Regions from separate parts of the Serratia marcescens subsp. marcescens ATCC 13880 genome, predicted to be linked through region 3. Evidence: predicted binding sites of a transcription regulator. Region 3 holds the regulator's gene; each other region holds the start of a gene.

Region 1 (10,632 bases), 1.4 Mb from region 3:
GACAGGTCGGTGATCAGCCACGAGCTGGCGACGTCGCGCATAAAACTGCCGACGTTGCCGAGCACCGTGGCGCCCCACAGCACCGCAAATAATGGAATTTTCAGCGGCGCGAAGCCGCCCGCCGTCGCCTTGTTTTCCGTCTGTTCAGCCATCCGTTCGCTCCTTCAAATCGTTAAATGCCACCAGCAACAGCGCGCCGGCCAGCCCGAGGTGTTCAAAAAATCCGTTCATCATCTGGCCGCGCTCCGCCCCGTCGAACTGCCAGAACGGATTGGCCATCAGCGTCGCCATCAGGGTAAAACCGGCCAGCGCCAACGCGCCGAGCCAGCGATAAAAGCCGCTCAGGATCAGCGCCGACGCGGCCAGTTCGAGCAGCGTCACCAGCACGGCGAACAGTGCCGCCGGCTGCAGGCCGAAGTGGGTCATTTCGGCAATCGCGCCCTCAACGTTCAACGCCTTGACCAGCCCGCCCTGAATATAGGCGGCGCAAATGGCGAGCAGCAGCAGCCAGCGCACCGCGGGCGCATGCAGCCGCTGTGCGCAGCGGGCGGCGATAGCAGTCAGGTTCATCGTGCCCCCTTAAAACGGCGAATTTTGGATGAAGGCCAGCAGATCGGCGTTGAAGCGATCGGGATCGACCTGCGCCAAACCGTGAGAACCGCCAGCGTAAACATTCAGCTCCGCCTGTTGCATAAGCTTAGCGGCTTTCAGCGCCGAGGCGCCGATCGGCACGATCTGATCGGCGTCGCCGTGCACCAGCAGCGTCGGCTTGTCGATCGCCAGCAGGTCGGCGGTGTAATCCACTTCGGAGAACGCGCGCACACACTCGTACTGCCCTTTCACGCCGCCCTGCATGCCCATCAGCCAGAAGTGGTCGATCAGCCCCGCATTGCTCTCCACCTCGTCGCAGTGGAGGCCATAGAATGGCACCGCCAAATCTTTGAAGAACTGCGAGCGGTTGCCCGCCACGCCGCTGCGAATACCGTCGAAGGCCGCCATCGGCGTACCCTCAGGGTTGACCGGCGTTTGCAGCATCAGCGGCGGTACGGCGCCGACCAGTACCACCTTCGCCACCCGATCGCTGCCGTGACGGCCGATGTAGCGCGCCACTTCGCCGCCGCCGGTGGAATGGCCGACCAGGATCAGATCGCGCAGATCCAGCGTTTCGATCAGCAGGGCCAGATCGTCAGCGTATTGATTGATGTCGTTGCCGTGCCAGGTTTGATCGGAACGGCCGTGGCCGCGGCGATCGTGGGCGATCACGCGGAATCCGCTCTGGCCGAAAAACAGCAGCTGGTTGTCCCAGGCGTCGGCGGACAGCGGCCAACCGTGGGAGAACAGGATCGGCTGGCCGCGGCCCCAATCCTTATAGAAAATGCGTGCGCCATCGGGCGCGGTAAGGGTGCTCATGACGTGTTCCCCGCTCGGTATCGAATTGGATTTTGTACGGGTTAACAGTACGGCAGGCGTAAAGGCAGTGATAACGGAATAATTTTCGCATGATCGCGAGTTTTTTTGCTGAAGAAGCCGGCGTCGCCGCCGGCGCAAAACGTCAGATGTTTTCCAGATCGATACCGCGCGTTTTTGGGCCGAACAGCCCGATCACCAGCATCACGATCAGCATGCTGGCGACGATAAACGCGATCACCCCCAGCGAACCGCCGTACTGCAAGATAATGCCGATGATGATGCTGCTGAATACCGTCGACAGGCGGCTGAAGGAGTAGCAGAAACCGACGGCGCGGGCGCGGATATGGGTCGGGAAGATCTCGGATTGATACGAGTGGTAGCTGTAGGTCAGCCAGGCGTTGGACCAGGTGATGAAGAAACCGCACAGGATCAGCCACAGTGGGTTGTTCTGCAGTGCGAACAGCGAGCCGAAGATCACCGTCACCAGGCAGGACAACACGATCTGCCACTTGTTCTCCATCTTGTCGGCGTAGAAGCTGCACAGCAGCGAGCCAAGCGGGTAGGCCAGCGTGATGAAGAAAGCGTACAGCAGGCTGTGGGTGACCGAAGCGCCCTTGCCCGACAGCAGCGCCGGCAACCAGTTGCCGAAGCCGAAGAAGCCGATGGCCTGAAAGAAATTCATCACTACCAGCATCAGCGTGCGATCGCGATATTGCGGCGCCCAGATGTCGCGAAAGCGGCCGCGCAGCGGCGCTCCCTCGGCATCGTCAACCGGGCGCGACGGGAAGTCCGCGGCCGCCACGCCGCAGCGCCGTTCCATGTCCCGCATCACCTGCCGGGCCTGCGCATAGCGCCGCTGTTGCACCAGCCAGCGCGGCGACTCCGGCAGCCCCTTGCGCACCAGCCAGATCACCAGCGAAGCCAGCGCGCCGGCGATCACCACATAGCGCCAGCCGCTCAGGCCCCAAATCGTCTGCGGCACCAGCCACCAGGACATCAGCGCCACCGCCGGCACCGACAGAAACTGCACGAAGAACGCGAAGGCGAAAGCCCGGGTACGCAGATGCGCGGGCACCCACTCCGTCAGGTAGGTATCGATGGTCACCAACTCGATGCCGAGCCCGACGCCCACCAGAAAACGCAGAAAGATCACCCATTCCGCCTGCTGTTGAAACGCCAACAGCAGCGAGAAGGCGCCATACCAGATCAGAGCGAACATAAAGGTGGCGCGCCGGCCGAAGCGATCGGCGTACGGGCTCAGCAGGCTGGCGCCGACGAACAGGCCGAGAAAGGTGGCGGAGGCGAAGGCCGCCTGATCCGACACGCCGAAGACGCCCTGCGCGCCGGTGTGGAAAATGCCGTCGGCGATAAGGCCGGTGCTGATATAGCCGGTCTGGAACAGATCGTAGAGTTCGAAAAAGCCGCCCAGCGACAGCAGAATGATAAAGCGCCACAGGCCGGCCGACGCGGGCAAGGCGTCGATTCTGGCCGCCAAATCCCGCGCATGGATCGGCGACGCCGCTACAGAGTCACTCACCGTTAACCTCGCATTAACATTTTTGATGACTTTCTATGCTAGCGAAGCGGCGTCGGAGTTAAATTTTTAATTAGCAGACTATGAAAAAAAGTTAAGCATAAAACGCTGCAGCAGCCTGTTTTATAGCAGGAAAATGCAGCGCGGGATGCCGCAGGTTAACGGCTGTGGTGCTGCTGCAGCCGTTCGCTGCGGTAGACGCTCAACAGGCACCAGCCGAGGGCGATCAGCGCCAGCGGCGCGGCGACGAAGCCGATGTTGCCCATGCCCAGATGCAGACTCACCTGGTTGCCCAGCAGCGCGCCGCTGCCGATGCCGAAGTTGTACAGGCCGGAGAAAATCGCCATCGCCACGTCGGTAGCGTCCGGCGCCAGGCTCAGCACTTTGGCCTGCATCGACAGGCCGATCGCCATGATCGCCATCCCCCAGAAGATGCACAGCACCGTCAGGTGGCTTTCGCTGCCGGCCGCCGGTAACAGCAGCAGCAGGCTCAAGGCCAGCAGCGTGATGGCGCCGATGAAGAAGCCGGAAGGAAACCGCTCGCTGTAGCGGCTGAACAGCAGGCTGCCGACGATGCCGGCGGCGCCGAACAGCAGCAGCATCAGCGTGGTGAAGTTCTCCGACAGCCCGGCCACGGTCTGGATAAACGGCTCGATGTAGCTGTAGGCGGTGAAGTGCGCCGTCACCACAATGATGGTCAGCATGTACAGCGCCACCAGCGCCGGGCGTTTGAACAGCAGCGGCACGCTGGCCAGCGAACCGGAGTGCTCGCTTTTCAGCACCGGCAGCAGGCGCCACAGCAGCACCAGCGCCAGCGTGGCGCACACTGCGATGCCGATAAAGGTCATGCGCCAGCCGAGCAGTTGCCCGACCACCCGCCCGAGCGGCAACCCGAGCACCATCGCCAGCGCGGTGCCGCCCGCCAGCAGGCTCAGCGCCTGGGCTTTCTTGCCCGGCGGCGCCACGCGGATCGCCAGCGAGGCGGTGATCGACCAGAACACCGAGTGCGCCAGCGCCACGCCGGCGCGCGAGATAACCAGCGTGGTGAAGTTCCAGGCCACGGCGGTCAGCACGTGGCTGGCGATAAACAGCATGAACACGCCGATCAACAGTTTGCGGCGCTCAATTTTGCTGGTCAGCAGCATGCACGCCAGCGAGGCGGCGGCGACGATCCAGGCGTAAATGGTGATGATCAGGCCGACCTGTTCGGTTTGCATCGAGAAGCTGGCGGCGATATCGCTCAGCAGACCGACCGGAATAAACTCGGTGGTGTTGAAAATAAAGGCCGAGACGGCGAGGATGACCACGCGCAACCAGGCGGTTGAGCGCGAAACGGGAGCGTGTTCCATGGTAAACAAAATCCGGACAGGTGCGGGCAAGTCGCGATATTTTAACCAACCGGCCCGCTAAATGCGATACGCGTCACACTTTAATTGTGTGGTTTTTTTCGCCGCATTTCGACACATTCGCAGACACACGGTTGCACAAATGCTGTGCTAATCTATTGAAGCGTACCAATTTTTCCTGCCGTTTCTCCCCCGGCCGTCCACGCGCCGCGCCGAAGAAGCGCGCAGTGTCCCTTTGGCGTTTCCTGAGGCGAGGTCATTATGATGTCCGCGATTTATGATTGGTCCGTACTTGCCCTGCGCAATGTTTACGATCGCCGCATCCAGGGCCAGCCGGTGCTCGACAGCGCAGCCCTCTTCCCCGACGCCGAACGCTTCACCGCCCAATGGCGGCAGATCCGCGAAGAGGCGCTGACGGTCGCCCACGATCTGCACAATATCCCGCGCTTTCACGAGATCATGAGCCAGCAGGCGTCCATCTCCGCCAACGACGCGCGCGACTGGCGCATGTTCATCATGAAGGCCTATGGCCAGCCCATCCCCCGCAACCTGGCGCGCTGTCCGACGCTGGCGGCGCTGATCGCCTCCTCGCCGGACGTGCTGTCCGCGTCGCTCTCCTTCCTGGCGCCCGGCAAACAGGTGCCGCCCCATCGCGGTCCGTTCCGCGGCATTCTGCGCGGCTATCTGGTGCTGGACATGCCCAAACGCGCCGACGGCGCGCCGGCGGCGGTGCTGAAGGTGGACGGCCGCGAATACCGGCTGCGCGAGGGGGAGTTCATGCTCTGGGACGATACCTTCGAGCACGAGGTATGGAACGACAGCCCGCAGGTGCGCACCGTGCTGCTGCTGGACATTCGCCGCCGCGACATGCCCGGCGGGCTGCGGCTGCTCTCCAGCGCCATCATCGCGCTGGTGCGGCTGAACGTGCGCTGGATGCAGCGCCAGTTCTGACTGCGGCGCTCAGGCGATTAACCGTCCTGAGGGATCGGCCATTGCTGCGCCAGCCACTGTTCGGCGGTGGTGGTGGCTATGCCCTGGCGCGCATTGAAGGTTTTCGCCTTATCCCACGCCACGCCGTCGGGCCGGGCGAAAGCCAGCCGGTATTTGGCGCCGACGTCACGCGGATGGTTCCGCACATCTTCCCGCAGCCGCTCTTTGTCCAACAGGATCCTGTTGACCTCCACGCCCCAGCGCGCCTGCATGACATCGGCAAGCTCGCGGTAGGTCAGCGTGTCGCCGGCGATATAGACCACCTGGTTGCGAAACGCGGGCCGATGGAAAAAAATCGCGGCCGTCAGCCGGCCAATGTCCTCGGGGGTGGTCAGCGTCACCGCGTAGCGCCAGTCGCCCAGCGCGCGCACCGTTTTGGTTGCCGCGTCCACCACGCCAAAGCCGGGGTCAAACAGGTAGCTGGTGAAAATGCCCGTGGAAACAATCACCCACTCCGTCGCACGCTGCGCACGCAGCAGGTGACGCACCTCGAGCTGTTCATCCCACACCTGTTGCCCGCTGCCTTTGCCGACAACATCGTAGTCCACGCCGAACTGCCACGGGAAGTAGCGCGCCACGCCCGCTTGCAAGACGGCCTGGGTGATCTTTATCTGCGTGCCCGCCCCGCCGACAAAGCCGCTGCAGTTGATCACCGCGTCGAAGGAACGGAATAGCGCACTCAGCGCCTCCACGCCGTTTTGCTGCAGATCGCCTTCCACCACGGCGATGCCGAGCCGCGCCAGCGCATCCCGCCGCGCCCGGAGCGGGCCGCTGACGGCGCGGGCGGCCTCCGGCCGGAGCAGCACGCTGATTTTTAAAGATGGGTATAACCGAGCCTGCCGGCTCATCGCACGCAATACCGGCAGCCCCAGTTCACCGGCGCCGAGTATGAGCACGGTATTGATGGATGGATTTGTGGATTTCATTCTTGCCTCCTGTCTTGACACTGCGTCATCCTGACAGCTGACAAAAACGGGTTCAATTAGGTACACGCGTGATACCGGAGAGGAATATGACGAGCGATCGGGAAGCGCTGCTGCAATTTTCGCAGGCGTTCTGTGAAGCATTGAGCAACGACGATGAAGGGCTGAAGCGCGAGATCCTCGCGCATGCGGGCAACCGTTGGTCGCTGGGGGTATTGCATATCCTGGGCACCCACGGGCCGCTGCGCCACGGCGAAATAAGCCGCCAATTAGCGGGCGTGACGCAGAGAATGCTGACGCGGACACTGCGCCATCTCGAGCGGGATGGGTTGATATCGCGCTGCGATTATCAGGAAAAACTGCCCCGCGTGGTTTACACCATCACCGACGCGGGGGAAGAGATGCTGCTCAACATGCTGCCGCTCTGGTCGTGGATTATCGCCTCCGCCGACGCCTTCAGAGCGGCCCGCTCGCACTACGATGATCAAGAGCGAAGCGCCATCGAGGGATAAACGCGGGCATCCTTGCCCGTGAGGCGGCGTTCAGCCGCCGCCCAGATAGGCCTTTCTCACCTCCGGATCGTTCAACAGCTCCTGGCCGCTGCCGGTGAGGCGGATCTGGCCGTTGACCATCACATAGCCGCGATCGGACAGTTTCAACGCGTGGTTGGCGTTCTGCTCCACCAGAAACAGCGTCATGCCGCTACGGGTCAGCTCGCGCAGCACCCCGAAGATCTGCCGCACCACGATCGGCGCCAGCCCCAGGCTCGGCTCGTCCAACAGCAGCAGCTTCGGCCGGCTCATCAGCGCGCGGGCGATCGCCAGCATCTGCTGCTCGCCGCCGGACATGGTCATCGCCCGCTGGTTGCGCCGCTCCTTGAGGCGCGGAAACAGCTCGAACATGCGCGGCAAATCCTCCTCCAGGTAGCGATTGCCGACGGTGATGGTGCCCATCAACAGGTTCTCCTCCACGCTCATGTCCGGAAAGATGCGCCGCCCCTCCGGCGCCTGCGCGATGCCGCTGCTGGCAACAAAGTGCGTGGAGCGGCGGCTTATGTCCTCGCCGCCAAACAGGATCTGCCCGCCGGCGATGCGCGGCTGGCCGAAGATCGACATCAACAGCGTGGACTTGCCCGCGCCGTTGGCGCCGATCAGCGCCACCGTCTCCCCGGCGTTCACCTGCAGCGACACCTGGCGCAGCGCCTGGATCGGCCCGTAAAACACATCCACTTCGCGAAATTCCAACATCGCTTCGCTCATCCCGCCAGCTCCTCTTCGTCCGCGCCCAGGTAGGCGGCGATCACCGCCTCGTTGTGCTGGATCTCTTGCGGCGTGCCGCGGGCGATCACATCGCCGTGATCGAGCACGATCACCCGATCGGAGATCTCCATTACCATGCCCATGTCATGCTCGATCAGCAGCACCGTGATGCCGTGATGCTGGCGCAGGAAGCGGATGATGCGGCTCAGCGCGGCCGTCTCCACCGGGTTCAGCCCGGCGGCCGGTTCGTCGAGGCAGATCATCTCCGGCGCGGTGCACATGGCGCGCGCGATCTCCAGCCGCCGCTGCTGGCCGTAGGACATCTCCCCCGCCAGCCGGTTGGCGCAGTCCGCCAGATCCACCACCTCCAACCAATAGAAGGCGTGATCGAGCGCGGCGCTTTCCGCCCGGCGGTAGCCCGGCGTATTCAGCACCCCGGCGATCAGGTTGCGGTTGCTCTGCATGTGCTGCGCCACCAGCAGGTTCTCCACCACCGACATTTCGCGGAACAGGCGGATATTCTGGAAGGTGCGCGCCAGCCCGGCGCGGTTGACCAGGTGGGTGCCGCCGAACATCTTGTAATAGAGGCGCGAACCGAGCCGCTTCGGGCGTATCCAGTCGCCGGCGCGGAACTTCTGCCCCAGCACCTGGATCACGTCGGTCGGCCGCTTGTGGGTATTGAGCAGGATCGCGCCGCCGCTGGCGCGGTAAAAGCCGGTCAGGCAATTGAACACCGTGGTCTTGCCGGCGCCGTTGGGGCCGATCAGGGCGGTGATGGAACCGCGCTCCACCTCCAGATTGACGTCGTTCAGCGCCTTGATGCCGCCAAAGCGCATCATCAGGTGTTCCACCCGCAAAATGGCGTCGCTCATGGCGCCACCCCCTTGCGTTCGGCGAAGCTGGATCGGCTGATGCGCACCAGCCCGCGCGGCCGCCAGATCATCATCGCCACCATCAGCACGCCAAACAGCAGCACCCGGTATTCGGCGAAGCTGCGCAGCAGCTCCGGCGCCACCGTCAGCACGAAGGCCGCCAGCACCACGCCGAGGGTGGAGCCCATGCCGCCCAGCACCACGATCGCCAGGATCAGGGCCGACTCGAAGAAGGTGAACGAAGTCGGGTTGACGAACCCCTGGTAAGTGGCGAAAAACACCCCCGCCAGTCCGGCGGTGGAGGCGCCGAGCATAAACGCCGACAGCTTCACCAGCACGTGATTCAGCCCCAAAGAACGGCAGGCGATCTCGTCCTCGCGCAGCGCCTCCCAGGCGCGGCCGATCGGCATGCGCGTCAGCCGGTGCTTGATGTACAGCACCAGCAGCACCACCAAAAACAGCATCGCGTAGATGAAGATGAACTTGAGGTTGGGATTGTAATCGATGCCGAGAAACTCGTGGATCGGCACTCCGCCGTCCTTGGCGCGCCGGCCGAACTCCAGGCCGAACACCGTCGGCGCCGGCACCGAAATGCCGTTCGGCCCGCCGGTGAGCGACATCCAGTTGTTCAGCACCAGCCGGATGATCTCGCCGAACCCGAGCGTGACGATGGCGAGATAGTCGCCGTGCATACGCAGCACCGGAAAGCCCAGCAGCGCGCCGGCCAGCGCCGCCATCAGCGCCCCGAGCGGCAGCATCGCCCAAAAACCGAGCCCGAGATACTGGTAGCCCAACGCCAGCCCGTAGGCGCCGATGGCGTAAAACGCCACGTACCCCAGATCCAGCAGCCCCGCCAACCCGACCACGATATTCAGCCCCAGCCCGAGCAGCACATAGATCAGGCCGAGGATCGCCACCGTCAGCAGGTATTTGGTGGCGACGAACGGGAACAGCAGCGCGATCGCCGCCATCAGCGGCAGGAACCAGCGCAGATTGGATTTATAGCCCAGCGGACGCACGTACACGCCGTCGTTGCCGCCGTCGAAGCGCGCCAGCACCTTGCGGCCCGGCGCGGTTTGCAGGAACAGGCTCAGCAACAGCCGCCCGGCCATCACCGCAACGATGATCCACACCAGCCGGCGCGGCTCGACGTTGAAGCTGTAGCCGTTCAGCACGATGCCGACAATCGGCCCGAACACGATCAGGGCGATCAGCCCGGCCAAAACGGCATCCAGCAGGCTGCGTTTAACGTCCAGCCCGCCGTTGATTACGGATTGCGACATGGCGTTCTCCTTAAACCTTGGCGATCAGCGGCCGGCCGAGCAGGCCCTGCGGGCGGAAGATCAGGATCGCCACCAGCAACCCGAAGGAGAACACGTCCTTGTAATCCGAATTCACCATGCCGGCGAACTGCGCCTCCGCCACGCCGAGCAGCAGCCCGCCGAGCATCGCGCCCGGCAGCGAACCGATGCCGCCCAGCACCGCGGCGGTGAAGGCCTTGATGCCGATGATAAAGCCGACGTAAAAATCGAAGGTGCCGTAGTTCATGGTGATCAGCACCCCGGCCAGCCCGGCCATGGCGGCGCCGATCACGAACACCAGCGAGATCACCCGATCGGTATTGATGCCGAGAATCGAGGCCATTTTGCGATCCTGCTGGGTGGCGCGGCAGATGCGTCCCAGCCGGGTGCGCTGAATGACGTAGGTGAGGATCGCCATGCCGAGCAGCGACGCCACCAGAATGAACACCTTGGTGTAGGTGATCTGGACCACGCCGCCGTCGAACTCCAGGCGGAACACGCCGCTCAGCAGCGTCGGGATGCCCTGCTGACGCGGCCCCTGGCTGATCTGCGCGTAGTTTTGCAGGATTAACGACATGCCGATGGCGGAGATCAGCGGCGCCAGGCGGGTGGAGTTGCGCAGCGGCCTGTAGGCGATGCGCTCGATCACCCAGCCGTACACCCCGGTGATGACGATGGTGAACACCAGCGTGCCGAGGATCAGCAGCGGGAACGAGTGCAGCCCGAAGAACGACAGCAGCGCCAGACCGATGGCGCACAGGTAGGCGGAGATCATGTACACCTCGCCGTGGGCGAAGTTGATCATGCCGATGATGCCGTAAACCATGGTGTAGCCGATGGCGATCAGGCCATACACCGCACCGAGGGTCAGGCCGTTGATCAGCTGTTGCAGAAAGAATACATCCATAATGAGCAGTCTCGCCTGGTAAGGCCGCCAACGCAGTCCGACGCGGCCAAAGGTAGTCGCGGAACGGGCGCGCCAGGGCGACGGCCCGTC
Region 2 (10,632 bases), 580 kb from region 3:
GAGCAACTGGGCCAGATTCAAACCATCGCCTTCGATAAGACCGGCACCCTGACCGAAGGCAAGCCGACGGTCACCGACGTGCTGCCTATCGGCGCGCTGACCGAACAACGGCTGTTGCAGCTTGCCGCCGCGGTGGAAGCCGGTTCACATCACCCGCTGGCGCAGGCGATCATCAACCGCGCCGCCGCAAGCGGGGCTGAGTTGCCGTTGGCGCAGGCGCGCCGCGCGCTGGCCGGCGTCGGCGTGGAAGGGATCGTGGACGGCAAGACCGTGTTGATCAGTGCGCCGGGCAAGCTGGCGCCGGGCCTGCTCGACGCCCAATGGCAGAGCCAGGTAGACAAGCTGGAAAACGCCGGTAAAACGGCGGTGGTGGTGCTGGAAGACGGCGCGCCCATCGGTTTGCTGGCGCTGCGCGATACGCTGCGCGGCGACGCCAGGCAGGCGATAGCCGAACTGAACGCGCTGGGCATTCGCGGCGTGATGCTGACCGGCGACAACCCGCGCGCCGCCGCGGCGATCGCCGGCGAGCTGGGCCTCGACTATCGCGCCGGTCTGCTGCCGGAAGATAAGGTCAGCGCGGTCACCGAACTGAGCGAACTGCGCCCGACGGCGATGATCGGCGACGGCATCAACGACGCCCCGGCGATGAAAGCCTCCAGCATCGGCATCGCCATGGGCAGCGGCACCGACGTGGCATTGGAAACCGCCGACGCCGCCCTGACCCACAATCGGCTGGTGGGCGTCGCGGAGATGATCCGCATCTCGCGCGCCACCCACGCCAATATCCGGCAAAACATCACCATCGCGTTGGGATTGAAAGGGGTCTTCCTTATCACCAGCCTGCTGGGGCTGACCGGGCTGTGGCTGGCGGTGCTGGCCGACTCCGGCGCCACCGCGCTGGTCACCGCCAACGCGCTGCGGCTATTGAGAAAACGCAGCTAAGTTCGGAAACAAACACGGGCGCGGCATACCGCGCCCGTTGTCATTTGGGGGAGAGAACTTTTAACTCGGCCGCGCCGCCGTTAGACGCCTTTACGCAGCAGATAACGGTATGGCGCCTGCTCGGTCTCCTGCGCCACCAGCGTGTGCTCCATAAAGCGGCAGAACCCCGGGATATCGCGGGTGGTGGCCGGATCGTCGGCGATAATCAGCAGCGTTTCGCCGTTGTCCATATGGCGCACGGTTTTGCGCACCATCATCACCGGTTCCGGGCAACGCAGCCCCAGCGCGTCGAGCGTCTGGTCTGCCTGGGCAAATAAGTCAGTCATGCAATTTTTCTCGTTCAAAAACGATCGGCGAACGCTCGCCGCATCTCATTAGCGCCTAGTTTACGCCGGTAGTTTTTCTGCGCAAGATGCGTTAACGTTTGCGTTAAATTTAACCATTGCATTGGTTGCGCAAACGCGTATCATGCCGCCGCGCAGCGTTTTTTGCTGTTTTGACAAGACACACTGGGTTCCCTCACCCCACTGCTAAAAAGGCTACAACATGTATTCGTTTACCGCACAGCAGCGCTTCACCGCGTTGGTCTGGCTTTCGCTGTTTCATATCGCCATCATTACCTCCAGCAACTACCTGGTGCAGCTGCCGATCACCGTTTTCGGCTTCCATACCACCTGGGGCGCCTTTACCTTCCCGTTTATCTTCCTGGCGACCGATCTGACCGTACGCATTTTCGGCGCGCCGCTGGCGCGACGCATTATCCTGGCGGTGATGGTGCCGGCGCTGTTCATCTCTTATGTGATCTCCACCGTCACCTATCAGGGAGAATGGCAGGGCTTCGCGGCGCTGAGCAGTTTTAACCTGTTCGTGGCGCGCATCGCCGTCGCCAGCTTTATGGCCTATGTGCTCGGCCAGATCCTCGACGTACACGTCTTCAACCGCCTGCGCCAACGCAGCGCCTGGTGGGTGGCGCCGGCGGCGGCGATGTTCCTCGGCAACATCAGCGATACGCTGGCGTTCTTCTTCATCGCCTTTTATAAGAGCAGCGATCCCTTCATGGCCAACAACTGGGTGGAGATCGCGCTGGTGGATTACAGCTTCAAGGTGATGATCTGCCTGCTGTTCTTCCTGCCGATGTACGGCGTGTTGCTGAACATGCTGCTCAAACGCATCGCGGCGCGCAGCGGCGGCCTGCTGCCGGGCTGAGTCGTGCTATTCTGGGCGGCCCTATCCTTTGGAGGCCGCTCATGACCCCAATCGTCCGCACCGCCACGCTCGAAGACATCCACCGCCTTTACCAACGCATCCCCGAATTCGGCGGCCTGCACAGCCTGGCCGATCTGCAGCGACGCATCGGCGCCGCCCCCGCCAGCCTGTTGATCGCCGAGATAGCCGGACAGCCGGCCGGTTTCAAACTCGGTTATCAACGGCAGGAAACGGTGTTTTACAGCTGGCTGGGCGGCGTGCTGCCGGCATTTCGTCGCCACGGCGTGGCGCAGGCCTTGTTGGCTGAACAGGAACGTTGGGCGCGGGCGCAGGGCTATCGCCAACTGACGGTCAAAACCCGTAACCGGTTCCGCGCCATGCTGACGATGCTGATCGCCCACCACTATCAGATTGTTCAGCTGGAAAAGAAAGGCGAAGTGGCTGATTATCGGCTATTACTGGAAAAAAACTTGTGACAACATCTGCCTTGCATTTCAACCTGGAATAGGTTGCGATACGACAGTGAATCCCTACCGGAAAGGAAGAAGGAAGCCCGATGCGTAAAGTAGCGAAATTGATGGGTATCAGCCTGCTGGCGCTTGGCCTCGCGGCCTGCGACGGCGAAACCAAAGACACCAAGGCAGCGCCAGACGGCGCGGCGGCCAGCGCGCCGGCCGGGCAGCAGGTGAGCCTGCTGGACGGTAAACTGGCGTTCACCCTGCCGGTCGGCATGGCGGATCAGAGCGGCAAGTTGGGCAACCAGGCCAACAACATGCATGTTTACGCAGACAGCACCGGCCAGCGCGCGGTGATCGTCATCTTGGGCGACAAGACCGCCGACAGCCTGGAGACTCTGGCCAAACGCCTGGAGAATACCCAGCGCGCGCGTGACGCCAACCTGCAGGTGATCACCAACAAGGCGCTCGACGTCAACGGCGTGCCGCTGCGTCAGCTGGACAGCATCATCACCAGCGGCGGTGAAAAGGCTTATTCTTCCGTCCTGATCGGTTCGCTGAACAACAACATGCTGACCATCCAGGTAACGCTGCCGGCAGACAATCAGCAGCAGGCGCAGACTGAAGCCGAAGGCATCATCTCTACCCTGAAGCTGAAGCAGTAATCCCGCAGGGGCCGGCCTGCCGGCCCTTTCGTTTTATGCCAGCGCCTGCGCCAGCAGGGTGATCGGATGTTCGCAGCGCTTGCTGGTGGACATTTCGATCTGCCATTTGCAGGTCTCGCAGTCGGTCACCACCAGATCCACCCCGCTCTCTTCTATCTGCCGGAACAGCGGCGCGCCGATGCCTTGCGACGTGGCGTAGTTCTCCGATTTGAACCCGTAGGTGCCGGCGATGCCGCAGCACTGCGAATCCAGCACCACCAGCTCCAGCCCCGGTATCTGCCGCAGCAGCTCCAGGGTGTAGGCGGTCCAGCCCATCTTCTCCATATGGCAAGGCGTGTGATACGCCACCCGCAGCGGCGTGCGTTTCAGCGGCAGGCTGCGCCCCTGATTGATCAGGCGATAGAGATAGCGCGTCGCCAGCTCCACCCGATCGCGCACCGGGGTAGTGTCTACGTCCAGCAAGTGGGGGTATTCGTCGCGCAGGGTGAAGGTGCAGCTCGATGAAGTGGCCACCACCGGAATGCCGCGCTCCAGCACCGTTTCATGCAGCGACTCGGCGTTAACCCTGGCCTGCTTTTTGGCCTGCTCAATAAACCCGTTGGCGATCAGCGGCACGCCGCAGCATTTCTCGCGCTTCAGCAACTGCACGCCGATATCCAGCGCATTGAACACCCGGATCAAATCCTTGCCCAGCTGCGGGTGGTTATAGTTGACGAAGCAGCCGTGGAAAAACGCCACCTGCTCGGCGTAACGCTGCTGCGCCTGCGCCTGCTGCCGGTACCAGCGGCGGAAGGTGCCGAACGAGTATTTCGGCAGTTCGCGGCGGTGATCGATCTTCAGCGCCTTGTCCAGCAGCTTGCGCACCGGTTTCAGCCCGGTGGCGGCGTTGACGATCGGCGCAAATGGCGTCGACAGCGAGCCCATGATATCGGTGTGGCTGAGGATGGCGTCACGCAGCGTCGGCTTGCTCTGGGCGAAGTCGGCGCGGGCGCGCTGAATGATGTCGCCGATTTTGACGTCGGACGGGCAGGCCACTTCACAACGCTTGCAGTTGGTGCAGTATTTCAGCGCTTCGTCGTACAGCGCCGGGTCTTTCAGCCGCAGCCGCTCGCCGTCCGGCCCCGCCTGTTTCGGCCCCGGATAGAGCGGGTTCACTTTGGCGACCGGGCAGTAGGTGGTACAGACGGTACATTTGATGCAGCTTTCAAAGCTGTGGTCCTGATGCAGGCTCATACGCACTCCTCCGCGGCGATCTGCTGCGCGACGTGCAGCGCACCGATCAATGACACGCCGGCGCCGCAGCCCTGCTGCAGCGGATCGTAGCCGCCGGCGACCGCGCCGATGGCATACAGATTGTCGAACGGCACTCCCTGCTTCATCGCCCGCAGCCTGCCGTCGGTGCGCACGCCAAACTGCAGATAAGGCTGCGGCGCGAACAGCTCGCGCCGGCTCCAGTCGGCGCGATCGGCGCGGCTGTGCACGTCCAGCCCGAAGATCGGCTCACGCACCCGGTCGAAATCGGCCACCAGCCCATTGCTGAAGAAGCTGCCGCTGGCCAGCACCACCTGCTGCGCCCGCAGCGGAATATCGCCGTGGTTGCGGGTGTACAAACCGGTGATGCGACCGTCCTCGCTCTCGGCGCGCAGCACGCTGTCGCCGGGCATGAAAACGCCGCCCAGCTGTTGGAAACGCCGCCGCAGCGCCTGATGCAAGCGCATGCCGGGCACCGAAGGCGGCAGCGTCGGCAGCAGCCGGATCGGCTTGCCGACCGCATCCTGCAGCACCGCCAGCGACGCGTCGTCCTCCAGGCCCAGACAGGCCGGCAGGAAGAGCGCCTCGGCCTCGCCCGCCAGCCGCCGCAGCTCCTCGGCCATCGGCGGCAGACTTTCCATCAAATCCAGAACCCGGGCGATGTTCACCGCGCGGAACTCGCTGGGGTTATTGCGCAATCTGTCCAGCGCCGGCATGTGCAGATAGGCTACCTCCGTCTCTACGCCGAGCTCGCGGCTCAAGGCGTCGGCGGCCATCTGCGGCTGGAAGTCGAGGAACCCTTCGATGCCGATCACCGCGATGCGCCGCCACGGCAGTTGGCCGGTCAGCGGCAGCGTCGGGATCGCCTGCGGGCTGAGCCAGGTGGCGCGGCGCGTGCCAAGCGGCGTAATGCGCAGATGGTTGTTGGCTCCCTCGCCCTGCAGGTGCAGCCCGCAGCGCTCCAGCAGCCGCTGTGCGGCGGCGGACAGCGCCGCCACCCGGCCGGGCCCAATCAGAGAATACGGATGCTGCGGCGCCTGTTGCGCCAGCTGCGGCAACGCCGCCAGCGGCATCTCGACCGGCGTGCCGTCCGGCAATCTCGCCAGCAGATCGAGCGAGCCGGAGGAGAAGTAGAGCGCGCTCTGGCCAGAACTGACCACCGCACAGCGTTTGCCCAGTTCGGCCACGGCAATGGCGCAGCTCAGGCCCGCCAGGCCGCCGCCAATCACCACTACGTCAAATCGCATCATCCGCCTCCTGCTCTTTGTCTGCCTGGGCCTCAAGCCCGCATAATCCCTGGTAAACCCAACTGGTAAATTCACTCTCGCGCAGCGCGTCGCCCCAGGCGATCGGCCGCACGCCTTTCCAGCGTTCGTTGAGGAACTGCGACAGCTGCGCGATGGATTGCTGCGGCGTGCTGACCTTGAAGCGCGTCAGCAGTCCGGCGGCGCGGCAGGCGCAGAGTTCCCCCTGGCAGGTGCCCATGCCGACGCGGGTGCGGCGACGCAGATCCACCAGGTTATTGACGGTCAGCGAATTGACCGCATAGCGCACTTCCCCGGCGGTCACCGCCTCGCATTCGCACACCAGGCTGGTGTCGAGCCGATCGGCCGCCGGCACCTGGCTGGCGCGATCGCCGTGCCGGTAGATCGCCGAGCCGCGAATGCTGGCGGGCAGTGAGACCACGCTGCGCGCCGTTTCCTCCGCCGACTGGCGGGATCCGGGCAACGCGTCCTGCGCGGTGGTGCACGGGCGGTTTACGCCAAGCTTTTCGCACACCTTGTCGGTGGCCCACTCCGCCATCAGACGATAGGTCATCAGCTTGCCGCCGGTGATGGTGATAAACCCTTCCAGCCCGTCGCGGCTGGCGTGATCGAGCAGCACGATGCCGCGGCTGACGTTGCGCCCGCTGGGATCGTCGTCGCTGGCCACCAGCGGCCGCACCCCGGCATAGGCGCGCAGAATGCGGGTCTGCGCCAGGGTGGGCGCCAGCAGCGCCCCTTCGCGGATCAGAATGTCCACCTCCTGCGGCGTCACCAGCATGTTATCGATTTGGTCGTAGTCGATATGGGTCGAGGTGGTGCCGATCAGCGAGATGGTGTCGCCCGGCACCAGGATGTCGGCGTCCGCCGGTTTGCGGCAACGGTTGATCACCATATTGTTGATGCGGTGACCGAGGATCAGCAGCGCCCCCTTGGCTGGGAACATGCGGATGCGCAAATCGGCGTATTCGGCGATCTGCTGGCCCCAGATGCCGGCGGCGTTGACCACCACCGGTGCGTGCAGCTCATAGCGCCGCTGATTCTGATGGTCGTAAACGCGCACGCCCGTCACCCGGTCGCCGCTGCGCAGCAGCCCCACCACCTGGTGGTAAGTCAGGATCTGCGCGCCGTGTTCGCGCGCGTCCAGCATGTTGGCGGCGGTCAGCCGGAAAGGATCGACGGTGCCGTCCGGCACCCGCACCGCGCCGATCAGCACCGGGTTAGCCGCCGGCTCCAGCCGCAGCGCCAGCTGCGGGTCGATCGCTTCGGCGTCGATATCGGCCTGGCGACAGGCGGCGATAAACTGTTGCTGATAGTCCAGCGAGTCTTGCGGCAGGGTGATGAACAGCCCATCGGTGCGTTCGATACAGTGATGCGCAATGCGTTTCAGGATGCGGTTTTCTTCGATGCACTCGCGCGCCGACTCGCCGTCGGTCACCGCATAGCGCGCGCCGCTGTGCAATAAACCGTGGTTGCGGCCGGTGGCGCCGGTAGCGATGTCGTGGCGCTCCAGCAAAATGCATCGCAGGCCGCGCCGCGCACAGTCGCGGGCAATGCCTGCGCCGGTGGCGCCGCCGCCGATGATGATCACATCCGTTTCGCCGCCGTCAAAATAGCTGCTCATGTCGCTCCCTCAGGATCGGTAGTTATGAGCCTATTGAGCCACGGTTATTGGGGTCTTTGTTTGATAAGGAACAATAACGAACATAAAACGAAATAAAAATGACCACAAAAAACCATCAATGTGATCATAATCACGATTTTTGGACGTTTTTCTATTTCATAACGTTAACGAATCGCTCAAAATCCGCCGTGGTTTCATGAAAGTGTAACAATTGCGCCATTCGTCACAGCGACACCAGGCGTATTTGATGACAATGGCGCTCGTTATGGAACACAAAAACACCACATTCGATATCCGCTCAATCATCAAATGAACGTAAAAGGTCATATTGATGTGATAACAGATAAAGCCATCGGAGGCGCTCATGTTGAGTATTTTTAAGCCGGCCGCACACATCGCCCGTGTGCCGAGCGATAAGGTAGATCCGCTCTACCGTAAGCTGCGCTGGCAAATTTTCCTGGGGATCTTCTTCGGTTACGCCGCCTACTATCTGGTGCGTAAGAACTTCACCCTGGCCATGCCTTACCTGATCGAACAAGGCTTCAGCCGCGGCGACCTCGGCTTCGCGCTGTCGGGCATCTCTATCGCCTACGGCTTCTCCAAATTCATCATGGGTTCGGTTTCCGACCGTTCCAACCCGCGAGTGTTCCTGCCTGCCGGCCTGATCCTGGCGGCGGCGGTGATGTTGTTCATGGGCTTCGTGCCGTGGGCCACCTCCAGCATCGCCATCATGTTCGTCCTGCTGTTCCTGTGCGGCTGGTTCCAGGGCATGGGTTGGCCGCCGTGCGGCCGCACCATGGTGCACTGGTGGTCGCAGAAAGAACGCGGCGGCATCGTCTCCATCTGGAACTGCGCCCACAACGTGGGTGGCGGCCTGCCGCCGCTGCTGTTCCTGCTGGGCATGGCCTGGTTCAACGACTGGCACGCGGCGCTGTACATGCCGGCCTTCGGCGCCATCCTGGTGGCCCTGATCGCCTTCGCCCTGATGCGCGATACCCCGCAATCCTGCGGCCTGCCGCCGATTGAAGAGTACAAAAACGACTACCCGGACGACTACAGCGAAAAAGACGAAGAAGAGCTGACCGCCAAGCAGATCTTCATGCAGTACATCCTGCCGAACAAGCTGTTGTGGTACATCGCGGTCGCCAACGTGTTCGTCTACCTGCTGCGTTACGGCATTCTGGACTGGTCGCCGACTTACCTGAAAGAAGTGAAGCACTTCGCGCTGGACAAGTCTTCCTGGGCTTACTTCCTGTACGAATACGCCGGTATCCCGGGCACCCTGCTGTGCGGCTGGATGTCGGACAAAGTGTTCAAAGGCAACCGCGGCGCCACCGGCGTGTTCTTCATGACGCTGGTGACCATCGCCACCGTGGTGTTCTGGATGAACCCGGCCGGTAACCCGACCGTAGACATGATCTGTATGCTGGTCATCGGCTTCCTGATCTACGGCCCGGTGATGCTGATCGGCCTGCACGCGCTGGAGCTGGCGCCGAAGAAAGCCGCCGGCACCGCCGCGGGCTTCACCGGCCTGTTCGGCTACCTGGGCGGCTCGGTCGCGGCCAGCGCCATCGTCGGCTACACCGTAGACTTCTTCGGTTGGGACGGCGGCTTCATGGTGATGATCGGCGGCGGCGTGCTGGCGGTTATCCTGCTGCTGCTGACCATGCTGAACGAGAAGAAACACCACGCGGAAATCGCAGCCGGCAAACGCGGCTAAGCGTCACACGACTTTTGCATGATTTAAAGGCCGCCCTGCGGCCTTTTTACTACCCTGCCCCCAACAACATGGAGAAAACGGAATGCGGACTCAAGTCAAAGCCCTGCTGACAGGGATCATTCTCGCCACCTCAATGGTCAGCGCCGCGCAGGCGGCGGACAAAGTGGTGATCGCCCACCGCGGCGCCAGCGGCTACCTGCCGGAACACACCCTGCCGGCGAAGGCGATGGCCTACGCGCAGGGCGCCGATTATCTCGAACAAGATCTGGTGATGACCAAGGACAACGAGCTGGTGGTGCTGCACGACCATTACCTCGATCGCGTCACCGACGTCGCCGAACGCTTCCCGGACCGCGCGCGTAAAGACGGCCGTTATTACGCCATCGACTTTACGCTGGCGGAGATCAAATCGCTGAAGTTCACCGAAGGCTTTGAAATCGAAAACGGCAAGAAGGTGCAGGGCTACCCTGGCCGCTTCCCGATGGGCAAATCCGACTTCCGCGTGCACACCTTCCAGGAGGAGATCGAGTTCGTGCAGGGTCTGAACCATTCGACCGGCAAGAACATCGGCATCTACCCTGAAATCAAGGCGCCGTGGTTCCACAAACAGGAAGGCAAAGACATCTCCAGCAAAGTGCTGGCGGTGCTCAAGCAGTACGGCTACACCGGCAAGAACGACAACGTCTACCTGCAGTGCTTCGACGCCAACGAGCTCAAACGCATCAAGAACGAGCTGGAGCCGAAGCTGGGCATGGATCTGAAGCTGGTGCAGCTGATCGCCTATAACGACTGGCAGGAAACCTACGAGCAGAAAGCCGACGGCAAGTGGGTGGAATACGACTACGACTGGATGTTCAAACCGGGCGCGATGAAGAAAATCGCTCAGTATGCCGACGGCATCGGGCCGGACTACCACATGCTGGTGGTGGCGGATCAATCCAAGCCGGGCCACATCGTGCTGACCGACATGGTGAAAGAAGCGCACGCCAGCAAGCTGGCGGTGCATCCGTTCACCATCCGCGCCGATGCGCTGCCGAAGTACGTGACCGACGTAAACCAGCTGTATGACGTGATTTACAACCAGGCCGGCGTCGACGGCGTGTTCACCGACTTCCCGGACAAGGGCGTGCAGTTCCTGCAGAAGCAGGGCCAGCACAAGTAATGCCAAGGGCGCCGCAAGGCGCCCTTATTATTTAAAGGTTATTTCAGAGGAACATCTTGCGCAGGTAGTGCGGCACCGCGTTATCGACGTTGGAGCCGATCACTTCCAGCTCCGGCAGCATGTCCTTCAGGCGCTGATGCGCGTCGCGCATGATGCAGCCCTTGCCGGCCATCGACAACATCTCCAGATCGTTCATGCCGTCGCCAAAAGCGATGCACTCTTGCAGCGTATAGCCGATGATCTTGGCCACTTCTTCCAGCGCATGCCCTTTCGACACGCCGCCCGCCATCACTTCCAGGCAGGTCGGGAACGAGAAGCTGACGTTGACCCGATCGCCCCAGCGCG
Region 3 (10,632 bases):
AGCACCTTTGACCAGGTGATCCTGCCTGTTTATGCACCGGCCCAGTTTGTGCCGGTGCGCGGCCAAGGCAGCCGAGTCTGGGATCAGCAGGGAAAAGAGTACATCGATTTTTCCGGCGGCATCGCGGTGACAGCGCTGGGGCACTGCCATCCGGCGCTGGTCGAGGCGCTCAAACGCCAGGGCGCAACCCTGTGGCATACCAGCAATGTCTTCACTAATGAACCGGCGCTGCGCCTGGCGAGCAAACTGATCGACGCCACCTTCGCCGACCGGGTGTTCTTCGCCAACTCCGGCGCAGAGGCCAACGAAGCGGCGTTCAAACTGGCGCGTCATTACGCTATCACCCGCCACAGCCCGTACAAAACCAAAATCATCGCCTTCTATAACGCGTTTCACGGCCGCACGCTGTTCACCGTGTCGGTGGGCGGGCAGGCCAAATACTCCGATGGGTTCGGGCCGAAGCCGGCCGACATCGTGCACGTGCCGTTCAACGATCTGGCGGCGGTGAAAGCGGTGATGGACGACCATACCTGCGCGGTGGTAATGGAGCCGATTCAGGGCGAGGGCGGCATTACGCCGGTCGACGCCGGCTTCCTCAAAGGCGTGCGCGAGCTGTGCGACCAGCATCAGGCGCTGCTGGTGTTCGACGAAGTGCAAAGCGGCATGGGGCGCAGCGGCAAACTGTTCGCCTATATGCATTATGGCGTGACGCCGGACATTCTCACCACCGCCAAGGCGTTGGGCGGCGGTTTCCCGGTCAGCGCCATGCTGACCACCGAAGAGATTGCGTCGGTGATGCAGGTGGGCACTCACGGCACCACCTACGGCGGCAACCCGCTGGCCTGCGCGGTGGCGGAGGCGGCGTTGGATGTGATCAATACGCCGGAAGTGCTGAGCGGCATCGAACAGCGCCACGCGCTGTATGTGCAGGCTTTGCAGGATATCGGCGATAAATACGGTATTTTCACCGCCATTCGCGGCATGGGGTTACTGATCGGCGCCGAACTGACGCCGCATTATCACGGCAAAGCGCGCGATTTCCTCACCGCCGCCGCCGCGCGTGGGCTGATGATCCTCAACGCCGGGCCGAACGTGATCCGTTTCGCGCCGTCGCTGGTGGTGGAGCTGCAGGATATCGAGGCCGGCATGGCGCTGTTCGAGCTGGCGGTGCAGGATGTGATCAACGCCTGAAGCCCGTGCGGCGCATAACGGGGCGCGGCATGCCGCGCCCTTATTGATCGCGCAGTTTGCGCTTGAGCCAGATGCCGTGGTGCGGGCGCTGGCGCCAGGCCAGCGACGAAATGGTATGCATCACGTTCAGGTGCGACAGGATGCGCCGCAAATGACGTTCCATCTCGGTGACGGGCATCTCCGGATGCAGATCCGGCGGCTGCATGATGCCGCTGTTGCCGCTGCTCGGGCCGTCGTATTCCAACCGCTGCTGGCAGCTTTGCAGCGCGATTTCACAGGTTTGCAGATAGGCTTCCGCCAGTTTCGGCGTCAGCATGTAGTGCTCGCGCGCCAGAATGGTCATGGCGTTCAGGTGTTCGACGATGAACTGGCTATGAGTGACCCACAGCCGCATGTCCGCCAGATAATTCGACGCGAACCCCGGCTCCTGCATCGCCTGATTGAGCGAGGTGAACAGCGCGTTGTGCGCCTGGTTGACCTGCATGCGGGTATAGGCCAATGCGGTGGCGTCCGGTTCCGGTTGCTTCAGCATCAGCCGCAGCGCGGTTTGATCGTGTTCCAGCGCCTGATGGGCATTCTTGCGCAGCAGCCCGCTTTGCCACTGCGGCCACAGCCAAATGGTGCCGCCGAACGCCAGCACGCAGCCTATCAGCGTATCGATCAGGCGCGGTACCAGAAAATGCGAGCCGTTCAGCGCCAGCAGCTGCAGGGTGTAAACCGCCGTGACCGTAAAGCCAATCACCGACAGCCCGTAGTTCTTGCGCGAAACCAGGTAGGCCAGCAGGGTGATCACCAGCATGATGCTCAGCGTTTCTCCCTCCGGCAGCTGCAGCTGCAGCAGCCCGGCCGCCAGCAACAGTCCGGCAATCGTGCCCAGCGCACGGTGCTGAATACGCACCCGGGTGGCGTTATACCCGTTTTGGCTCACCAGCATGATGGTGAGCAGGATCCAGTATGGCTTCGGCAGGTTGAAGACCGCACCCAGGCTGCTGCCGACCGCCAGCGTCACCCCCAGCCGCGCGGCGTTGCGCAGGGCGGTGGATTTGAACGACAGATAGCTGGCCAGCGCCGGCCAAAACGGCAGGCGGTGCTGGCCGGGCATCAGGTCGCGGCGGTACAGCGGATGCTGGGTGCGCAGCAGGCGGGCGATGCGGCTGAAGTGGTAATAACAAAACTGGCCGACCGGGTTATCGGGATGCTGCGCCGCCATTTTTTCCAGCGCCGCCAGTTCGTGGCTCATGGAGAAGCGCTTCGAATGCTGATGGTAGAGGATATCGTGCGCCACCACGCGCAGCCGGCCGGCGATCACCAGTGCATTGCGGCGAATGATCGCTTCGGCCTGGCTCTGCTCCACCAGTTTTTGCACTTCCTCCGGCAAATGCAGGCTGACGGTGATGTGCTCCTGCAGATCCATCGCCACCTGAAAGGCGCGCTGCAGGCGCTTTTGTTCGAGGTTGTTGGCGTGCGGCAGGAAATTGAGCTGTTGGTACAAAAGGCTGATCAGATCCATCACCTTTTGCTGGCGCACCAGCAGCGGCGGCAGCGCGGTTTGCGGATCGGTGTGCTGGGTCAGAAGTGAGTATTTGGCTTCGAAATAGTCCGCCAGCTCCAGGTAGAGCTGGCTCAGCGTCTCGCGCATCGGCTGCTCTTTCCACAGCTTGAACCAGAACCAGGTGAATAAGCCGTACCAGACGGTGCCGATCGCGTACAGCAGCGGCGCCTGCCAGAGAGGCACCGTGCCGGCCGTGCTGAGAGCGAAAATGGCGGCCACCAGCGCCGCCGGCAATAGCCGGGCGTGCAGCGGGCTGATTTCACCGGTGACGCCGAGCAGCAGCGCCAGGCCCAGCATCAGCGCCGGCAGCGGTACGTGCCACAGCAGCGCCTGTTGCAACAGCACGCTGCTGAAGGCGAACAGCGAGCCGCCGACGATCAGCCGTTTAAAGAAGCGCTTATGCGGCGTGTCCAGACCGGCGATATTGCAGCAGGCGGGCACCAGAGAGAACATCAGGCCGAGCTGCAGCTGGCCTATCAGCAGGCCGAACAGCACCGGCAGGCACAACACCAGCGTTTGTCGCAGTGCGTAGTTGATTTCCGGGTGGTAGATCAGGCGGCGCCACATGGCAGAGAGCAGATAAAAAAACGGCGCAGATTGCGCCGTTTCTTCGGAGATTAACGGGTGCCGTAGACGACAATGGTTTTGCCGTGGGCGGAAATCAGGTTTTGATCTTCCAGCATTTTCAGAATACGGCCAACGGTTTCACGCGAGCAGCCGACGATCTGGCCGATCTCCTGACGGGTGATCTTGATCTGCATGCCGTCCGGGTGAGTCATGGCGTCGGGTTGCTTCGCCAGATTCAGCAGGGTTTGCGCGATGCGGCCGGTCACGTCCAGGAAGGCGAGGTTGCCCACTTTTTCGGAGGTGACCTGCAGGCGGCTCGCCATTTGGGCGGACAGACGCATCAGGATGTCCGGGTTCACCTGGATCAGTTGGCGGAATTTCTTGTAGGAAATTTCGGCCACTTCACAGGCGGTTTTCGCGCGAACCCAGGCGCTGCGCTCCTGGCCTTCTTCGAACAATCCGAGCTCGCCGATGAAATCCCCCTGGTTGAGGTAGGACAGGATCATCTCTTTACCTTCTTCATCCTTGATCAGCACCGCGACGGAGCCTTTCACGATGTAGTAAAGCGTTTCGGCCTTTTCACCTTGGTGAATCAGCGTACTCTTCGATGGATATTTGTGGATATGGCAATGAGACAGGAACCATTCGAGAGTAGGGTCTGTTTGCGGTTTGCCGAGAACCATTCGCTGTTATCCTCTGTTGTTATCGCTGCCTTGTGTCACAGGGGTCAGAGTTCCCTGTAAAACCCGCCTGTAGCCGCAGTCATGAGCGAGGGCTACCGGCAAGTTTTGAGGCGTGTCATAAAAATACGCTGTCGCTCTAGCATATTAACTTGCCGTAAGCGCTGCAAGCTACATTCTGTTAACATACCGGTAAAGGAGCCTTTCTCTGGGCGTTTCCCTGAAATACAGTGTCCCGGAAAGATTTATTGCGGCTCTGTTTGTAGCACAGAGTAAGGCGGGTGTCTCGTGTTGTCTCGCTTCAGCATGATTAGCATCAGGTTACGTTGCCTGTTTCTATGCGAAAGCGTACTCTGATTTTAAGAAATCAACCGGAGTGACCAGAATGCAGGCAAGAGTTAAATGGGTGGAAGGGTTAACGTTTTTGGGTGAATCGGCCTCCGGCCATCAGGTGCTGATGGACGGCAACGCCGGTGATAAAGCGCCCAGCCCGATGGAGATGGTGCTGATGTCGGTGGGCGGCTGCAGCGCGATCGACGTGGTCTCCATCCTGCAAAAAGGGCGCAACGACGTGCGCGACTGCGAGGTGAAGCTGACCTCCGAGCGCCGCGAAGAAGCCCCGCGCTTGTTCACCCATATCAACCTGCACTTCATCGTTACCGGCCAGGATCTGACCGACAAAATCGTCGAGCGAGCGGTGAACCTGTCGGCGGAGAAGTACTGCTCGGTGGCGCTGATGCTCAACAAGGCCGCCACGGTGACCCACAGCTTCGAGATCCGCCAGCCGGCGTAATCGAGACGGAGCGCGGCTCGGCGCCGCGCTCAACGCGCTTATTCGATTTTCTTGCCTTCCAGCAGCCGCTGCACCAGCGGCGCCATGATCAGCTCCATCGCCAGCCCCATTTTGCCGCCCGGCACCACTAACGTATTGATGTGCGAGATAAACGAGCCCTGCAGCATCGCCAGCAAGTAGGGGAAGTCGATCTGGTCCAGGCCGCGGAAGTGGATCACCACGAAGCTTTCATCCAGTGAGGGAATGGCCTTGGCGGCGAACGGGTTGGAGGTGTCCACCGTCGGCACGCGCTGGAAGTTGATGTGGGTGCGCGAGAATTGCGGCGTAATGTAGTTGATGTAGTCTTCCATCGAGCGCACCACCGAATCCATCACCGCTTCGCGGGAGTGGCCGCGTTCGCCGGTATCGCGGATCAGCTTCTGGATCCACTCCAGGTTGACGATCGGCACCACGCCGACCAGCAGATCGACGTGTTTGGCCACGTCATGGTGCTCGGTGACCACGCCGCCGTGCAGCCCCTCGTAGAACAGCACGTCGGTCGGCGCCGGCAGCGGCTCCCACGGGGTGAAGGTGCCCGGCACCTGATTGTAGGGCACCGCTTCGTCGTAGGTGTGCAGGTACTTGCGCGAACGGCCGGTGCCGTTTTTGCCGTACTCGATAAAGCTCTGCTGCAGCAGGCCGAAGTCGTTGGCCTCGGGGCCGAAATAGCTGATGTGTCTGCCCAGATCGCGCGCCTTGCGGATCGCCGCGTCCATTTCCGGCCGGGTATAGCGGTGGAAGCTGTCGCCCTCCAGCTCGGCGGCGCGAATGTTGAGCTGCTGGAAGATTTTGCGGAACGCCACGCTGGTGGTGGTGGTGCCGGCGCCGCTGGAACCGGTCACCGCGATAACGGGATGTTTGGCAGACATGGTGGTTGTCACTCCGTGTTGAATGCGCCGGCGTCAGGGGATTATTGTGGCTCTTGTTGACGCTCTCTATGTCAGGAAAAAATGGCGCGCGCTGGTTTGCAATGTCCCATTGTTACCTGATTTTTTCCGTCAGTCATAGAACCGGGCGCCACTAAATTTCTTCCTGCCCGGCGCGGAACTGGCCGCGCGGCATGATGTTGACGCTCTCGTGCAGTTCCGACCACACCAGCACCACTTCGCCGTTTTTCAGCTGGCGGCGCACGTCCTCCACCTTCTGCTCCAGCGATCGTTCGTGCTCACCGTAATCGGTGCCTTCGCGCAGCACAAAGGATTCGATCAGGCTGTTCAGGGTGTCGGTTGCCAGTTCTTGCCAGGGAATAATCACGTCGGAATGTCCAGATAAGGGGAAAGCCAGGCCGGAATGCGATGCTCCAGCCACATGTGCGGTTTTTTCAGCGTGCCGCCGACGAAGCCGACGTGGCCGCCGAACTCAGTCAGCTGATATTCGATATTGCGCGGCAGGCCGGCGACGTCGGGGATCACCTCAGGGGTCATGAAAGGGTCGTCCTGCGCATGGATGATCAGCAGCGGCGTCTGGATGGACGGCAACAGCGGCAGGGCGCTGCAGCGGCGATAATAGTCGGTGGCGTCGCTGAAGCCGTGAATGCGCGAGGTGATGGCATCGTCGAACTCGCGGATGCGCCGCAAACCGTTCAGCTGTGATAGCTTGAGCGGCAGGGTGTCCGGATAGTGCAACAGCTTGCGGGTGGCGTTTTGTTTCAGCTGCCCCAGCAGGTAGCGCTGATAAACGCGGGAGAAGCCTTGCTCCATGCGGTAGGCGCAGGGTTCCAGCATCAGCGGCGCCGAGACCACCACCGCCGCCTGCAGCAGGCTGTCGGCGCCTTGCTGCGCCAGATAGCAGGCCAGCATGTTGCCGCCGAGCGAAACGCCTACCGCCGCGGTTGGCACTTCGCCGTAGCGGTCGCGCAGCCAGCGCAGAAAGAAGCGCGCGTCTTCGGTTTCGCCGGAGTGATAGATGCGCTGTTTGCGGTTGGGCACGCCGCTGCAGCCGCGAAAGTGCATCACCACGCCCAGCCAGCCGCGATCGCGCCAGGCGTTGAGCAGGCCATGCGCGTAGGGGCTGTAGAAGCTGCCCTCCAGGCCGTGGAACAGCACCGCGCGCGGTTTGTCGCGCGCCTGCGCCGGATCCTCGCTCCAGGCGAGATCGACGAAATCGCCGTCGGGCAATTCCAGCCGTTGCCAATGCGGTTTCAATAACACGCGGCGGCGCACCAGCCGCGGCAACAGCGTTTGCAGGTGCGGGTTACTGGCCCCGGTCAGAGGGCGAAAGGTGTTAGGCATAGGCTGAGTAAAATGTTGTGGGCGGCTATTGTGAGATCCCTAGCGCACTGTTAGCTTCAATACCAAGAATTAACAATGATACTGCAAAAAAGCGCCTTGGGTGAGGAGCACCCGTGCCATGGAACCGAGTTTATTCCTTTCGATGCTGGGCTTCCTGTGGGTCGCGGCCATCACGCCTGGCCCCAATAATCTGCTGCTGACCACCTCCGGCGCTAACTTCGGCTTTATGCGATCGCTGTGGCTGATGGTCGGCATCATGCTCGGCATGCAAAGCATTTTGCTGCTGGTGGCGTTCGGCGTCGGCAGCCTGATCCTGATCTACCCGTCGCTGCACCTGATCCTGAAAATCCTCGGCAGTTTGTACCTGCTGTGGCTGGCGTGGAAAGTCGCCACCGCCGCCTATGAAAAGCTGGAAACCGACGTGGCGCCGCCGCAGCCGGTGCGGCTGTATCAGGGCTGGCTGCTGCAGTTCCTCAACCCGAAAGCCTGGCTGATGGCGCTGGGCGCGGTGGCGAGCTTCAGCCTGGCGGGCGATAAGTACAACGGTTCCATAGCGGCGATCGCGCTGGGCATTGTGGCGGTGAACATCGTCGCCGGCATTATCTGGCTGGCGTTCGGCACCCTGATCGGCCGCCTGCTGCGCAGCAAAAAGGCCTGGGTTATCTTCAACGTTTCCATGGGGCTGCTGACGGCAGCCTGCGTATTACTGATTTGGCATTAAGGAGCGGAACGATGGCGGAAAACTATTATCACGTGGTCGCCTTTACCGGCGAAGGGTTGCGCGGCAACCCGGCCGGGGTTTGTCTGCTGACGCAGCCGCTGCCGGCGGAGCGGCTGCAGGCGATCGCCAACGAGATCGGCCTGCCGGAAACCAGCTTTGTCTGGGATGACGGCGACATGACCGCCATCCGCTGGTTTACTCCGGAACGCGAGGTCGACCTTTGCGGCCACGGCACCCTGGCGGCGGCGCATGTGATGTTCAGCGCGGTTAACCCGGCGCTGCGAGATATTCGCTTCCGTTCGGCCGGCGGCGAGCTGCTCGTCAAGCGCGATGCGCAGGACGGGGAGCGGCTGGTACTTGATTTCCCCGCCCGGCCGCCGCAGAAAGTCGCCGAACCGGCAGGCCTCGCGGCGCTGTTGGGCGTGCAGCCGCAGGAAGTGTGGCAGGCGAAAGCGCTGCTGGTGGTGCTTGAACATGAGGCGCAGGTGCGCGCGCTGCGGCCGGACATTCCCGCGTTGATCGCGCTGGCCGGGCGTGCGGTCATCGTCACCGCGCTCGGTGACACCGTGGACTTCGTTTCGCGCTATTTCACGCTCGACGGCGGTGAGGATCCGGTCACCGGCTCCGCGCACTGCACGTTGATGCCTTACTGGACGGCGCGTCTCGGCCGCCATCGGTTGCACGCCCGGCAGATTTCGGCGCGCGGCGGCGAGCTGTTCTGCGAACTGCAAGGGGACCGCACGCTGCTGGGCGGCTACGCTCACGTGTTCTTGCGCGGGACGATCGCGCTGTGATCCGCTTTAATATTACCTAAGGTAATAAAGAAGACTTTTTTATTCTTTTATCGCCCGTCATCGCTCAGATAAAACTGTCAGCAACTGAACAGATTTTTATCAACGGAGCGCAACATGGCGGGCAAACTCTTTTCTTTACGTAACGCGGCGCTGCTGGCGTTGTCGCTCAGCGCGGCCAGCGCCTACGCGGTGGACGTGACCGTGGCGTACCAGACGTCGGCGGAGCCGGCCAAGGTGGCGCAGGCGGAAAACAGCTTCGCCAAACAGTCCGGCGCGACCGTCGACTGGCGTAAGTTCGACAGCGGTTCCAGCGTGCTGCGCGCGCTGGCCTCCGGCGACGTGCAGATCGGCAATATCGGCTCCAGCCCGCTGGCGGTGGCCGCCAGCCAAAAACTCCCCATCGAAGTGTTCCTCATCGCCTCGCAGCTCGGCAGCTCCGAAGCGCTGGTGGTGAAAAATGACATCAAAAGCCCGCAGGATCTGATCGGCAAGCGCATTGCGGTGCCGTTTATTTCCACCACCCATTACAGCCTGCTGGCCTCGCTCAAACATTGGGGCATCAAGCCTGAACAGGTGAAGATCCTCAATCTGCAGCCGCCGGCCATCGCCGCCGCCTGGCAGCGCGGCGACATCGACGGCGCTTATGTCTGGGCGCCAGTGGTCAACGAACTGGCCAAACAGGGCAAGGTGCTGACCGACTCCGCGCAGGTGGGCGAATGGGGTTCACCGACGCTGGACGTGTGGGTGGTGCGCAAAGACTTCGCCGAGAAACATCCCGACGTAGTGACCGCCTTTGCCGCCAGCGCCCTGCAGGCGCAAAAGGCCTACCTGGCGGCGCCGGAACAGTGGCTGAAAGATCCGAGCCATCTCAGCACGCTGGCGCGCCTGAGCGGCGTACCGGAAGCGCAGGTGCCGGAACTGGTTAAGGGGAACCGTTATCTGCCGGTGGCCGATCAGGTTGCCCAACTCGGCCAGCCGGTGGACAAGGCAATCCGCGATACCGCCGAATTCCTCAAGCAGCAGGGCAAGATCCCGCAGGTCGACAGCGACTACAGCGCTTACGTCACCGACCGTTTTGTGAAACAGGTGCAGGCTGCGCCGCAGTCGTAAGGAAGCAGGATGCTAAACGTCAATCATCTTTCAGCAGAGTATCAGGGGCGGCCCGCGCTGCGTGACGTGTCGTTCCAGATCGCCGCCGGGCAACTGGTGGTGGTGCTCGGCCCATCGGGCTGCGGCAAGACCACGCTGCTGAATTTGATCGCCGGGTTTATCGAGCCTTCAGCTGGCAGCATCACGCTGGATGGAACGCCCGTTCACGGCCCGGGGGCCGAACGGGGCGTGGTGTTCCAGCATGAGGGCTTACTGCCGTGGCGCAACGTGGTGGACAACGTCGAGTTCGGCCTGCAACTGGCCGGCATCGGCAAGGCGCAGCGCCGCCAGGTGGCGGAGCAGATGCTGCAGCGCGTGGGGCTGGCGGGCTATGAACAGCACTTCATCTGGCAGCTTTCCGGCGGCATGCGCCAACGCGTCGGCATTGCCCGCGCCCTGGCCGCCGATCCGCGTCTGCTGTTGCTGGATGAGCCATTCGGCGCGCTCGACGCGTTCACGCGCGAGCAAATGCAGGAGCTGCTGCTGACCATCTGGCGTGATACCGGCAAGCAGGTACTGCTGATCACCCACGATATCGAAGAGGCGGTGTTCCTCGCCAGCGAGCTGCTGCTGCTGTCGCCGGGGCCGGGGCAGGTGGTGGAGCGGCTGTCGCTGAACTTCGGCCAGCGCTATGCCGACGGCGAAGCCTGCCGCGCCATCAAGTCCGATCCTGAATTTATCGCGCAGCGCGAATACGTGCTGGGCAAAGTTTTCCAACAGCGCGAGGCCTTGCTATGAGCCTGCATTCCACTATGAAGGCCGCGGCCCAGCCGCAGGGCAAAGCGGCGCGCCGTTTCAGCGTGCCGCGCAACGTTTGGTTGAGCGGCGCCACGCTGTTGACGGTGCTGGCGGTGTGGTGGGGCGTGACGGCGCTGCAGCTGATCAGCCCGCTGTTTTTGCCGGCGCCGCAGCAGG

What was found. Region 3 encodes CRP, which controls carbon source genes, mostly activating them, when cyclic AMP is high. Its sites were predicted from a motif close to ATGTGANNNNNNTCACAT; they were not measured.
Region 1: a site for CRP is predicted at 4,355-4,372, ahead of J0F90_RS15950 (sugar transporter). Genes of this name have one in related genera too.
Region 2: a site for CRP is predicted at 7,524-7,541, ahead of glpT (glycerol-3-phosphate transporter). Genes of this name have one in related genera too.

Annotation. Positions count from the first base shown of each region.
Region 1 covers NZ_CP071238.1:3,330,829-3,341,460, forward strand. The annotation lists gene J0F90_RS15930 (MFS transporter) at 1-152, opposite strand, end outside; gene J0F90_RS15935 (DoxX family protein) at 145-570, opposite strand; gene J0F90_RS15940 (alpha/beta fold hydrolase) at 580-1,410, opposite strand; gene J0F90_RS15945 (MFS transporter) at 1,553-2,947, opposite strand; gene J0F90_RS15950 (sugar transporter) at 3,103-4,293, opposite strand; gene J0F90_RS15955 (aspartyl/asparaginyl beta-hydroxylase domain-containing protein) at 4,555-5,241, shown strand; gene J0F90_RS15960 (aromatic alcohol reductase) at 5,259-6,206, opposite strand; gene J0F90_RS15965 (winged helix-turn-helix transcriptional regulator) at 6,293-6,715, shown strand; gene J0F90_RS15970 (ABC transporter ATP-binding protein) at 6,746-7,462, opposite strand; gene J0F90_RS15975 (ABC transporter ATP-binding protein) at 7,459-8,334, opposite strand; gene livM (high-affinity branched-chain amino acid ABC transporter permease LivM) at 8,331-9,617, opposite strand; gene J0F90_RS15985 (ABC transporter permease subunit) at 9,628-10,542, opposite strand.
Region 2 covers NZ_CP071238.1:195,939-206,570, reverse strand. The annotation lists gene J0F90_RS00940 (zinc/cadmium/mercury/lead-transporting ATPase) at 1-942, shown strand, start outside; gene tusA (sulfurtransferase TusA) at 1,023-1,268, opposite strand; gene J0F90_RS00930 (7-cyano-7-deazaguanine/7-aminomethyl-7-deazaguanine transporter) at 1,489-2,148, shown strand; gene J0F90_RS00925 (GNAT family N-acetyltransferase) at 2,190-2,624, shown strand; gene J0F90_RS00920 (DcrB family lipoprotein) at 2,705-3,268, shown strand; gene glpC (anaerobic glycerol-3-phosphate dehydrogenase subunit GlpC) at 3,302-4,501, opposite strand; gene glpB (glycerol-3-phosphate dehydrogenase subunit GlpB) at 4,498-5,766, opposite strand; gene glpA (anaerobic glycerol-3-phosphate dehydrogenase subunit A) at 5,756-7,405, opposite strand; gene glpT (glycerol-3-phosphate transporter) at 7,770-9,125, shown strand; gene glpQ (glycerophosphodiester phosphodiesterase) at 9,208-10,287, shown strand; gene yigL (sugar/pyridoxal phosphate phosphatase YigL) at 10,331-10,632, opposite strand, start outside.
Region 3 covers NZ_CP071238.1:4,737,141-4,747,772, reverse strand. The annotation lists gene argD (bifunctional acetylornithine/succinyldiaminopimelate transaminase) at 1-1,191, shown strand, start outside; gene J0F90_RS22755 (YccS/YhfK family putative transporter) at 1,232-3,310, opposite strand; gene crp (cAMP-activated global transcriptional regulator CRP) at 3,361-3,993, opposite strand; gene J0F90_RS22745 (OsmC family protein) at 4,376-4,783, shown strand; gene J0F90_RS22740 (phosphoribulokinase) at 4,822-5,691, opposite strand; gene J0F90_RS22735 (YheU family protein) at 5,843-6,076, opposite strand; gene J0F90_RS22730 (hydrolase) at 6,073-7,053, opposite strand; gene J0F90_RS22725 (LysE family translocator) at 7,172-7,774, shown strand; gene J0F90_RS22720 (PhzF family phenazine biosynthesis protein) at 7,786-8,568, shown strand; gene tauA (taurine ABC transporter substrate-binding protein) at 8,683-9,678, shown strand; gene tauB (taurine ABC transporter ATP-binding subunit) at 9,688-10,455, shown strand; gene tauC (taurine ABC transporter permease TauC) at 10,452-10,632, shown strand, end outside.